DNA from 2 places in the Pseudomonas versuta genome. Region 2 is predicted to be linked to the other one. Evidence: riboswitches for the same ligand, from Rfam matches in the RefSeq annotation. Region 2 holds a riboswitch; the other holds the start of a gene.
The links. A riboswitch is a leader RNA that binds a small molecule or an ion and turns the genes downstream of it on or off. The one in region 2 is predicted to bind cobalamin.
Positions count from the first base shown of each region.

Region 1: it holds a riboswitch for cobalamin, as region 2 does, so the genes downstream of both, cobO (cob(I)yrinic acid a,c-diamide adenosyltransferase) here and AOC04_RS08125 (CbtB domain-containing protein) in region 2, are expected to answer to the same signal.

Region 1 covers NZ_CP012676.1:565,366-571,361, forward strand. Annotated here, with positions in the region: gene hda (DnaA regulatory inactivator Hda) at 1-233, shown strand, start outside; gene AOC04_RS02645 (C40 family peptidase) at 460-1,083, shown strand; gene AOC04_RS02650 (C40 family peptidase) at 1,229-1,768, shown strand; gene AOC04_RS02655 (PQQ-dependent sugar dehydrogenase) at 1,826-3,133, opposite strand; cobalamin riboswitch at 3,243-3,486, shown strand; gene cobO (cob(I)yrinic acid a,c-diamide adenosyltransferase) at 3,567-4,178, shown strand; gene AOC04_RS02665 (cobyrinate a,c-diamide synthase) at 4,189-5,502, shown strand; gene bluB (5,6-dimethylbenzimidazole synthase) at 5,499-5,996, shown strand, end outside.
Region 2 covers NZ_CP012676.1:1,798,818-1,804,813, reverse strand. Annotated here, with positions in the region: gene AOC04_RS08135 (response regulator) at 1-1,261, opposite strand, end outside; gene AOC04_RS08130 (response regulator) at 1,518-1,880, shown strand; cobalamin riboswitch at 1,949-2,162, shown strand; gene AOC04_RS08125 (CbtB domain-containing protein) at 2,258-2,446, shown strand; gene AOC04_RS08120 (CbtA family protein) at 2,458-3,153, shown strand; gene AOC04_RS08115 (cobalamin biosynthesis protein) at 3,150-3,563, shown strand; gene cobM (precorrin-4 C(11)-methyltransferase) at 3,640-4,386, shown strand; gene nfuA (Fe-S biogenesis protein NfuA) at 4,524-5,108, opposite strand; gene AOC04_RS08100 (fatty acid cis/trans isomerase) at 5,220-5,996, opposite strand, start outside.

The sequences.
Region 1 (5,996 bases), 1.2 Mb from region 2:
CTCTGGTTTTCCAGATGCGCCCTTTATCTGACGAAGACAAGTTGCGCGCCTTGCAATTGCGTGCATCGCGCCGGGGGCTGCACCTGACGGATGAAGTGGGGCATTTTATCCTCACTCGAGGCACCCGCAGCATGAGCGCCCTGTTCGATCTGCTCGAGCGGCTCGATCAGGCGTCTTTGCAAGCGCAACGCAAGCTGACCATTCCCTTCTTGAAAGAAACCCTCGGCTGGTAACACGGCCCCTGCAGTTTTTTCGCTGTTTCAGGGTGTTTAGACAACTTTCAGGCGCCAGAAAACCGCGCCGTACAGGGGCTGTACGCGCAAAATCGATTGTCAGGGGTGTAAAGCCTTAGATGTCATGACAAAACCACCAAGTCACATTTGGATCGATTGAATTTGCAAATGAGGATCATAGAAGGCATAGTCTCGGCTACTTTTCTTACAAGCCACGGTCGTGCCCATGCTAAAGCGCTTCGCACCCCTCGTGCCTCTCGCACTCGTTACCCTGTTGTTTGGCTGCGCTGCTCACACGCCAGTGTCACAGCAAGTTGTCGATCAGCAGGTTCAAAAGTCATCTTCATCCCGGTCTTCCGCTATTTATCAGGAAGAACTGGCGACTGAAAAAGAACTGGCCCAGTTCTCTGCCAACAACAAACCTTACGAATTGCCAGCCCTGGCTGACAGCATTCTTGAGCGTGGCATGTCCTTGATCGGTACCCGTTACCGTTTTGGCGGCACCTCTGAGGCGGGCTTTGATTGCAGCGGGTTCATCGGATACCTGTTCAAGGAAGAAGCGGGCATGCAATTGCCGCGTTCTACCCGCGAAATGATCAACGTAAATGCACCGCTGGTCGCACGAAATAACCTTAAGCCGGGTGATTTGCTGTTCTTCAGCACCAATGGTCGTGGCCGGGTCAGCCATGCCGGGATTTACCTGGGCGATGACCAGTTTATCCACTCCAGCAGCCGCCGCAGCGGTGGGGTCCGGATAGATAGCCTGGGCGATACCTACTGGAACAAGACCTTTATTGAAGCCAAGCGTGCATTGGCGATGGCGCCTTCAAGCGTAGTTGCGCGCAAGTAAAGTTAAAGTCTTACTTGAAGTTTGGCATCTAAGGTCTAGAATTCGGTCGCATAGTTAAATTCCTGAAGCCGCGAAGGTGTCCCCTCTCGCGGCTTTGGGTTTCGCGGCCACAGTAGCCGTATCCAGAATCAGGAACATTCTGTTTATGTCGACCATGGCCCGCGTTGCCCTTTTGACCTTAGCATCACTGCTTGGTGCCTGTGCCAGCCACACACCGCCACCCCCCGTGGTTCAAAAGCAGGTCGTATTCTCCAACACCCCTGAAGACACTTCGCCGATTGCCGCGGATGTACTGTTTCGCGCCTTGGGTCTGGTGGGCACGCCCTATCGCTGGGGCGGTAATACCCCGGACTCAGGTTTTGATTGCAGTGGATTGATCAAGTACGTCTACAACGACGCCGCCGGAATTTCTTTGCCGCGCACCACCCGCGAGATGATCGTGATGCGGGCGCAGAGTGTGGGCAAAGACAAGTTGCAAACCGGTGACCTGCTATTTTTTGCCACCAGTGGTGGTTCGCAGGTCAGTCATGCGGGGATTTATGTGGGGGAGGGCCGCTTTGTGCATGCGCCTGCAACGGGCGGCACGGTCAAGCTGGACAGTCTGAACAAAGCCTACTGGCAGAAAGCTTATCTGAACGCCAAGCGCGTACTGCCGACTGAGCAGCATCTGGCGCACAACCCGTAATCGAAAGCCGAACCTGCAGGAGCGAGCTTGCTTGCCAGCAACCCCGCTCCTGCTGTTTTATTTCCCTGACACGCGCCAGATCTTGTTGCCGACATCATCTGCTACCAGCAGATCCCCCTGTTTATCAATCACGACTCCCACCGGACGGCCCATGGCTTTTTCATCGGCATTGAGAAAACCGGTCAGCACGTCCACCGGCAGGCCTTTGGGTTTGCCATCAGCGAACGGTACGAAGATCACTTTATAACCACTGTGGGGTTTACGGTTCCAGGATCCGTGCTGGCCAATAAATGCGCCTTGCGTAAATCCGGGCAGTTTGCTGCCTTCAGCAAAGCTGAGCCCCAGTGAGGCTGTATGCGGACCTACGGCATAGTCCGGTGCAATGGCTTTGGCCACCAGCTCCGGGTTTTGCGGGTTGACCCGTGCATCCACGTGTTGCCCGTAGTAGCTGTAAGGCCAGCCATAAAAGCCGCCATCCTGTACCGAAGTGATGTAGTCAGGCACCAGATCGCTGCCGATTTCGTCGCGCTCGTTAACCGCGGTCCAGAGTTTGCCGGTCACGGGCTCCCAGTCCATGCCGTTGGGGTTGCGCAAGCCTGAGGCGAAGATGCGGTGACTGCCGGTAGCAGGGTCCACTTCCCAGATCGCGGCGCGACCTTCTTCCTTGTCCAGGCCGTTCTCACCCACGTTGCTGTTGGAACCCACGCTCACATACAGTTTTTTGCCGTCGCGGCTGGCGATGACGTTCTTAGTCCAGTGATGGTTCAACGGGCCGCCGGGCAGATCGACGACTTTGACCGGCTGGGCGGTGATGGATTGCTCTGCGGCTTTATACGGGAAACGCAGTAGCTTGTCGGCGTCAGCGACATACAGATCATTACCCACCAGGGTCATGCCGAACGGGGAGTTAAGGTTGTCGATGAACACTGTGCGAGTGTCCGCCACACCGTCATGGTTGCTGTCGCGCAGCAGCGTGATCCGGTTGGCGCTCGGGACAGCGGCACCGGCCCGGCCCATGACTTTCTCCATCACCCAGCCACGGATACCTTTGCTGTCATCCGGCTTGGGCGGTGCATTGGTTTCTGCCACCAGCACATCACCGTTAGGTAATACGTAGAGCCAGCGTGGATGGTCGAGGCCTTCGGCGAAGGCGGTAACTTTCAGGCCCTGGGCAGCAGTCGGGGTGGCGCCCTCGGCCCAGCCTATGGCTGGCGCGATGTTGACCGTCGGAATCAGCGTCTTGTTCGGCTCCGGCAGTTTTGGCGAAGGGCCGGTGCCATCGACCACTTGCAGGGTCGAGCTCTCGCCGCAGGCGGCCAATCCTGCTGCAAGTATGATGACAACAGCGTGCTGGCGCTTGAGCATGAAAATCTCCATTGGTTCTTGGGCTTGTTAGTCATAGAGGAGCGTAGCTGCTCAAAGGTTCAAGTCGCTGCAGCCAGCTTTAATTGACGCTCCACCCCCAACCCTCTAACCTTCGCGGCTTGTTTCAGGTGCTCTGTGGCCACAGGTCGACAGGGTGAAACAGGGAAGCCGGTGAGGGCGTGTTTGATCCACACAACCGCTTTGATCCCGGCGCTGCCCCCGCAACGGTAAATGAGTAAAAACTGCGCTCAATGTCACTGTGTTTGCACACGGGAAGGCGCGTGGTCAGGGTTGCTCTGTTCAGGAGTATCCCGCTTGTGAGCCCGGAGACCGGCCTGATCCATCCAACACCTCGCGGCGGGCGATGGTGTGCTTTTTGTTGCAATGTCCCCCGCCTCCCGTTTGCATGATTGAGCCCCAACGGAGAGCTGCCATGAACGAATCCCCCGAACGCGACGAACGTCATCAGGCGCGCATGCTGCGCAAAAAAGCCGTTATGGATGAGCGCATTGCCAGCGCCCCTAACGAATGTGGGTTGCTGCTGGTACTGACCGGCAACGGCAAAGGCAAAAGCAGTTCGGCCTTTGGCATGCTGGCACGGGCCATGGGCCACGGCATGCAGTGCGGCGTGGTGCAGTTTATCAAGGGTCGCAACAGCACCGGCGAAGAGATTTTCTTCCGCCGTTTCCCTGAGCAAGTGCGCTACCACGTAATGGGCGAAGGCTTTACCTGGGAAACCCAGGACCGCCAGCGTGATATCGCCGCTGCCGAGGCCGCATGGGAAGTGTCCCGCGAGATGCTGCGCGACCCGTCCATCGGTCTGGTGGTGCTGGATGAACTGAATATCGCGCTCAAGCACGGCTATCTCGACCTGGAGCAAGTGCTGAGCGATCTGCAAGCCCGCCCGCCGATGCAGCATGTACTGGTCACCGGACGCGGCGCTAAACCCGAACTGATAGACCTGGCCGATACGGTGACTGAAATGGGTGTGATCAAACACGCCTTCCAGTCCGGTATCAAAGCCCAGAAAGGCATCGAATTGTGAGTGTTCAAGCATGAGAGAGTCGCGTCATTGCCCGGCGGTATTGATCGCCGCACCGGCCTCGGGCCAGGGCAAGACCACCGTCACCGCCGCCCTGGCCCGATTGCATCGCAATCAAGGGCGCAAGGTACGGGTATTCAAGTGTGGTCCGGATTTTCTCGATCCCATGATCCTCGAGCGCGCCAGCGGAGCGCCGGTATATCAGGTGGATTTGTGGATGGTGGGCGCCGATGAAAGTCGCCGCTTGCTGTGGGAAGCCGCAGGGGAAGCGGACCTGATTCTGATTGAAGGGGTCATGGGTCTGTTCGACGGTACGCCGTCCAGCGCTGATCTGGCACGTCATTTTGGCGTGCCGGTGTTGGGCGTGATCGATGGCACTGCCATGGCCCAGACCTTTGGCGCGCTGGCACTGGGCCTGGCGCGCTATCAGCCGGACTTGCCGTTTGCCGGCGTGCTGGCCAACCGTGTCGGCACCGTGCGCCATGCGCAGTTGTTGGAGGGGAGCCTGACTGAAGGCTTGCGCTGGTACGGCGCACTGTCTCGTGAAACCGCCATCGAACTGCCAAGTCGGCATCTGGGCCTGGTCCAGGCCAGCGAGTTGAATGATCTGGATGCGCGCCTTGATGCGGCGGCCGATGCCCTGGCCAGCACCTGTGAGGTAGCGCTGCCACCGGCGGTGGCGTTCGCTGCACCGCAGCTGGTAACAGCCGAGCCGTTATTGGCCGGGGTGCGCATTGCCGTGGCGCGCGATGAGGCTTTCGCCTTCACCTATGGCGCGAGCCTGGCGCTGTTGCGTGACATGGGCGCCGAACTGCTGTTCTTCTCGCCGATTCACGATGAGCGCTTGCCCGAGGTCGACAGTCTGTATTTGCCGGGCGGTTACCCTGAACTGCATCACCTTGAGTTGTCGCGCAATACGCCGATGCTGGAGGCTATTCGCGCGCACCACGGGGCGGGCAAGCCATTGCTCGCCGAGTGTGGCGGGATGCTCTATTTGCTGGATGCCCTGACCGACGTTGAAGGCCAACGTGCCGAGCTGGTGGGGCTGCTGGCCGGTGAAGCAACCATGCAAAAGCGTCTGGCAGCGCTGGCGCTACAGGCTGTCGAGATGCCCGAAGGCTTGCTGCGCGGTCACACCTATCATCACTCGCTGACCACCACCGACCTTGTACCGATCGCCCGGGGGCTGAGCCCCAATGGCGGGCGTGGCGCTGAAGCGGTGTATCGCGACGGGCGGATGACCGCGTCTTATGTGCACTTTTACTTTCCGTCCAATCCCCAGGCCATTGCCGCGTTGTTCGCGCCCTGTGCCGTGAAGGTGCCATGAGCGACAACGCATTTAGTCCTGATGAGCGAGCTGCTGTTTATCGAGCCATAGCCGAGCGACGCGATATGCGTCACTTCAGCGGTGGCACGGTGGCTCCTCAACTGTTATCACGTCTGCTTGAAGCCGCGCATCAGGCGCCCAGTGTGGGCCTGATGCAACCCTGGCGGTTTATCCGCATCAGCGACCGCCAGTTGCGCGGCAAGGTCCAGGCTCTGGTCGAAGAGGAGCGGGTGCGCACCGCTCAAGCGCTGGGTGAGCGTTCCGATGAATTCATGACCCTCAAGGTCGAGGGCATCAACGATTGTGCCGAGGTGTTGGTGGCCGCGTTGATGGACGATCGCGAGAAGCACATCTTCGGTCGCCGGACGCTGCCGGAAATGGACATGGCATCGTTGTCGTGTGCGATCCAAAACCTGTGGCTGGCCGCCAGGGTCGAGGGGCTGGGCATGGGCTGGGTGTCGCTGTTTGATCCTTTGGCGCTGGCTGACCTGCTG
Region 2 (5,996 bases):
CGGTTTTCAACTCTTCCTGCTGCACTTGCAGCTCTTCATTGAGTTGCTGGGTCTCGGCCAGCACTTCTTGCAGGCGCTGACGATAACGGGCGGCTTCAATCGACATGCCGATATTGTCGGCAATCAATTCAAACAGTTCTACGTCACGTTCAGTGAGCGGGCGCAGGAAGCCAAGTTCAATCACGCCATTGACCCGATCATCGTCGCTGGTCGGCACCACCAGCACGCTGCGCGGAGTGCCTTGCCCCAGGCCGGAGCTAACTTTAAGGAAATAGTCCTCGGGCACATCATCCAGGCGTATCAGCTTGTCTTGCTGAGCGGCCTGCCCGACAAGGCCTTCTTCATTATGGATCAGTTGATGCCGGGCTTCTTCCTCGCGGGAAAAACCGTAACTGGCCACCCGCTTGAGGCCGCCGTGGTCTTCGCGCACATACACGGCGGCAACCACAGTACCCAGATACTGGGCGCAAAATTGCAGAATATTGCGCCCCAGCATATTGAGCGTCAGTCGACCCAAAACCTGTTCCGCCAGTTCAGTCTGGCCGTTGCGCAACCAGGCCTGTTGCTCCAGGCGCTGCGCGGTCTGCATTTTCAACTCGAGGTTGTCACCGTAACTCTTTGAAAGATCTAGTAAGTCACGACGACCTCTGTAAGCCAGAAAACCACTCAAACCGAGTACAAAAACCAGATAAAGACCGATGCTGACGATCGTGGTTCTACTCACACTTTCATTGCGGGCAACCCGCAGTTGCTGCTCCATGGCAATGAATTCATCGAACTCTCTGCGGATTTCATCGGTCAGGCGCTTGCCACGTCCGGATTGCACCGCCCCTTTGTAGTCACCGCTCTGGCGGCGCATATCGATCATCGACTGGGCATAGGCACTCCAGTCCGACTGCAGGGCTTCAAGTCGCTTGAGCCGATCAACTTGCTGCGGATTGTCGCTGACCAACTGTTCCAGACCCTGTAGCTGGGCCATGATTTGTGGTTTTGCCACTTCATACGGGTCAAGAAAATGCTCATCACCAGTGATCAGGAAACCCCGCATGCCGGTTTCAAGATCCACGGTGAGCTTTACAGCCTCGTTGGCGTTGTTAATCACCCGGTCGGTGTGCTCAACCCACTGAATGACCGACAGCAGGTAGCTGATCATTGCCACAAACAGTACGGCGCTGAGCACACCTACCCCCAAGGGCAATCCGACGTTGCGACTCAGGAGCTTGCGAAAGCTCTGCTCATCTACCGATGCTGGTGCATTCATATTTCAGTCCCGTGTACGGTGGTCAAAATCGAGAGTCTGACGGATTCTCGAGTAAAAATTCTATTTTCTTATGAAGTAATAGCCAATTCCTACAGTGAAAAAGGATTTAGCTGCTTGCAACGACTATCCTAGCAAAACTTGTACAGCCATTTTTTTGTACAACTGCGGAACTTGGTTGGGGTTCCAGCTTACTGATAGAGCAAGCAAATTCAGGTTTGCCCCCACCCGCGCTCAATTTTCATTCGGGATAACCATTATGTCTGCAACACCCTCTACCATTCTGGTAGTCGAAGACGACGCCATTGTTCGTATGTTGATCGTTGACGTACTGGAAGAGTTGAAGTTCAACGTGCTCGAAGCCGAGGATGGCGATAGCGCCCTGGCTCTGCTCGAAGACCGGGGCAACACGATAGATTTGCTGATGACCGATGTGGGCCTGCCGGGGATGAATGGCAAGACCCTTGCCAATAAAGCCCGGGAGCTGCGACCACAGTTACCCGTGCTGTTTGCCAGCGGCTATGCCGAGAATATCGATGTGCCTGCCGGCATGCTTGTGATCGGCAAACCATTTTCCATCGACCAACTGCGCGACAAGGTCAAAAGCATCCTGGTCGTCTGAAGTTAAATCTGTAACCGCTACCCATTGCACCAGCAGCTGATTTGACGGCTCCCGCGCAGCTGTGCTCTCCTACACATCTTGTATCAGGTGCCCTTCACAGGGTGAAACGGGAAACCGGTGCGTCAGGCATTAATTGTCCGACCAGTCCGGTGCTGCCCCCGCAACGGTAAGCGAGAGAAACATCACAACCACTGTGCATCTGCATGGGAAGGAGATGTTTGCAGGCCCACGGCACGTGAGCCCCTCGCAAGCCCGGAGACCGGCCTGATCATTTCAAAAACAAACCCGCGGTGGGCGGGCGCTGTTAAACCCTGCGAGCTTCGTTCGCGGGGTTTTCTTGCGCTTGCACGCCCGCTGTCTGACCAGAGGGAAGCGCCATGTCCATCAGCACCAGCCGTACACACTCCGCTGCTACCAGTTCCACCCAAAGCCAACGAATCGTAGTCGCTGTCGGCGCTGCCGTGCTGGGTGCCTTATTGGTTTACTTCGCCGGTTTCTCGCATATTGCAGCGGTGCACAATGCTGCCCATGACACCCGCCACAGTTCAGCCTTTCCGTGCCATTGAGATTGCCTGCCATGATTAAGCGTATTGCTCAAACCGCAGGCTTCACCGGATTGCTTGGCGCTTTGCTGCTCACTCTGCTGCAAAGCTTTTGGGTCGCACCGCTGATCCTGCAGGCGGAGACCTACGAGAAACCCGCTGCCAGTGAAGTGCACGAACCCGCCAGCATGGCTGGCCACACCCACGACGCACAAGCCTGGGAGCCTGAAGACGGGTGGCAGCGCGTACTGTCGACAACGGGTGGCAATCTGGTGGTGGCGGTCGGTTTTGCCCTGATGCTGGCGGGCTTGTATACCTTGCGCACCCCTAGCCGCACCTCCCAGGGTCTGCTGTGGGGGCTGGCCGGTTATGCCGTGTTTTGCCTGGCGCCTACCCTTGGCCTGCCGCCTGAATTGCCGGGTACCGCCGCTGCCGATTTACTGCAGCGTCAAATCTGGTGGGTCACTACTGCTGCATCCACTGCAGTGGCCATCGCGCTGCTGGTGTTCGGCAAGCACTGGGCACTGAAAGTGCTGGGCGTTGCGATTGTGCTGGTGCCGCATATTTTTGGTGCGCCGCAGCCGCTTGTGCATTCCAGCCTGGCACCGCAAGAACTGGAATCGCAGTTCAAGATCGCTTCGCAACTGACCAACTTCGCCTTTTGGCTGGCACTGGGTGTGATCAGCGCCTGGCTGTTCCGCCGCAAGTCTGAAGGCCAGTACTCGGCATGATTGCTGCCGGCACAGCGCCAATTCTGGTCATTGGCCTGGGCTGCCGTCAGGGCTGCAGCGTCGATGAGCTGTTGGCCCTGATTGAACAATCCCTGAGCCAGGCGGGGATCGCACTGCAATCGATTCACGCCCTGGCCAGCATTGATCTCAAGCGCGATGAAACGGGGTTAATCCAGCTGGCGACGCAGTTGAATCTTCAGTTTGAGGTGTTCAGCGCCCGGCAACTGGCCCCGTTTGCGTCGCAACTGAGCCAGCAATCGGCCCGGGCGTTTGCGGCCACCGGCTGTTTTGGCATCGCCGAAAGTGCCGCACTGGCGCTTGCCGAACAGCTAAGTGGCGCGACGGCCAGACTGCTGATCACCCGCAAGAACTCCTCTGCGGCCACCTTTGCATTGGCCTGCACCGGTTAAAAACCGCGATACTCTCCCGCTTCACTATGAGCGTTGTTCACGAACAGCTCTATCCAGACCCTTTCAAGAGACTGCCATGACTGTTTATTTCATCGGCGCCGGGCCCGGCGACCCAGAGCTGATTACCGTCAAGGGCCAGCGTTTGATCCGCAGTTGCCCGGTGATTATTTACGCCGGCTCGCTGGTGCCGGCCGCCGTGCTTGACGGCCATCAGGCGGTGCAGGTGGTCAACAGTGCAGAACTGCACCTTGAGCAAATCATCAGCCTGATCAAGACGGCAGACGCCAAAGGCCAGGATGTGGCCCGCGTGCACTCCGGTGATCCGAGCCTGTATGGCGCCATTGGCGAGCAAATCCGTTGTCTACGGGAGCTTGGCATCGCCTTTGAAATCATTCCGGGTGTCACCGCTACCGCAGCCTGCGCGGCCATTTTAGGTGCGGAACTGACCCTGCCGGACATTTCACAAACGGTGATTCTGACCCGCTATGCGGACAAGACCGTAATGCCTGCGGGCGAAGAGCTGGCCAGCCTGGCGCAACACAAAGCGACCATGGCGATTCATCTGGGGGTCAAGAATCTGCAGAGAATCATCGATGAATTGAGCCCGCATTACGGCAGCGACTGCCCGATTGCGGTCATTCATCGCGCCAGCTGGCCGGATCAGGACTGGGTACAAGGGACCCTGGAAGACATTCTGGCCAAGGTTCAGGCCAAGGGTTTCAAGCGCACGGCACTGATTCTGGTGGGCCGGGTGCTGTCCAATGACAACTTCTCCGATTCATCGCTGTACCGTGCCGGGCATGCTCACCTCTATCGCCCATGATAGGAACGATTGCAGCCTCGTTCCTCGTCAGCCGCTACGGGAACCACAGCGGTCGCGGATCGCGGGCATAAAAAAACGGTGCTCACGGGGCACCGTTTTTTCATCAGCTTCGCAGCGGACGCCCTGTTACCGATAACTCAGTAGTAGGCGTTTTCTTTCTGCGAGTGGTCGGTCACGTCACGTACGCCCTTGAGCTCCGGCACACGCTCGAGCAGTGTGCGCTCGATGCCTTCACGCAGGGTGACGTCAGCCTGGCCACAGCCCTGGCACCCACCGCCGAACTTGAGGACAGCAATACCGTCTTCAACCACTTCAATCAGGCTGACCTGACCGCCGTGACTGGCCAGGCCGGGATTGATCTCGGTCTGCAGGTAGTAGTTGATACGCTCGTTGATCGGGCTGTCGGCGGTAACCGTCGGCACCTTGGCGTTTGGCGCCTTGATGGTCAGTTGACCACCCATGCGGTCAGTGGCGTAGTCCACCACGGCATCGTCAAGGAAAGGCTCGCTGACCGAGTCAATCCAGGCCGTGAAGGTTTTCAGGCCCAGGGCGGTATCTTCGGGTTTCACTTCATTTGGCTTGCAGTAGGCAATGCAGGTTTCAGCGTACTGGGTGCCGGGCTGGGTGATGAAGACGCGGATGCCGATACCCGGGGTGTTCTGCTTGGATAGCAGATCAGCCAGGTAATCGTGGGCGGCGTCGGTAATCGTTATGGCGCTCATGGAATCTCCTCGCAGACATGTGGGGCAGTTTACGCCAATCGGCGCGCCTGACAAAGTCCTAGTATTTTTGTCAGGAAAGCGCCCCCGTCCAGTTCTGAATAATCGGTACGGCTACAGGTTTTCGTAGCGGTTCATATCCAGCACACCTGCTTCGACCGGGTCGGTCTCATTGATGTACTGGCCAATATCATGGAAGTAATGCCAGAACTGCGGATTGCTGCGGCGAATCCCCCAGCGCTCGACAATGGTGTCGAAGGTCTCTTGGTCCTTGCATTGCTCCATCGCCTGAACAAACTCTGGCACCTCGCTTGCCGGAATATTGAACATAAAGTTCGGATAACTGCTGAGCACCCCCGGGTAGATGGTCAAGGTGTCCAGACCCGGCTGCAGCCGGTATTCCTCACCGAGCATGAACGCAACGTTGGTGTGCGCACGATTGCGCAGCATGCTGTACATCTCGCGTTTGCCGTTGGCACCCTCGATCCGCAGCATGCTGGCTTCGGGCAACTGATTGATCACTGCCAGGCCCGCAGCGGGACGCGAGGTCAGGTGGCTGAGGGATTGCTCGACATATTTGAACTCCTGCGCGATATCGGGCCGTGAGCAATACGCCCCCGAGCACCGGTTGATCGGGTCCGGCCGCGCATTCAGGGTGCCTGTGCGCTCAATCAATTTGAGCGCAAAGTCCCGCTTGGGATCGACCGAATCCAGCTTCATGCCCGTCGGCGTGTCGGTATCGATCTTCTGATAGTCCATCCACATCTTCAGTTTGCCGCTGTTCTGATACCAGTCGCTCAAGATGGCCGAGCGGGAATCAGCCGGCATCAAACGCAGGAAGTTGACCTCGGCGCCATTACGGATGAGGTCAAAGTACAAACGCGTCTGCGC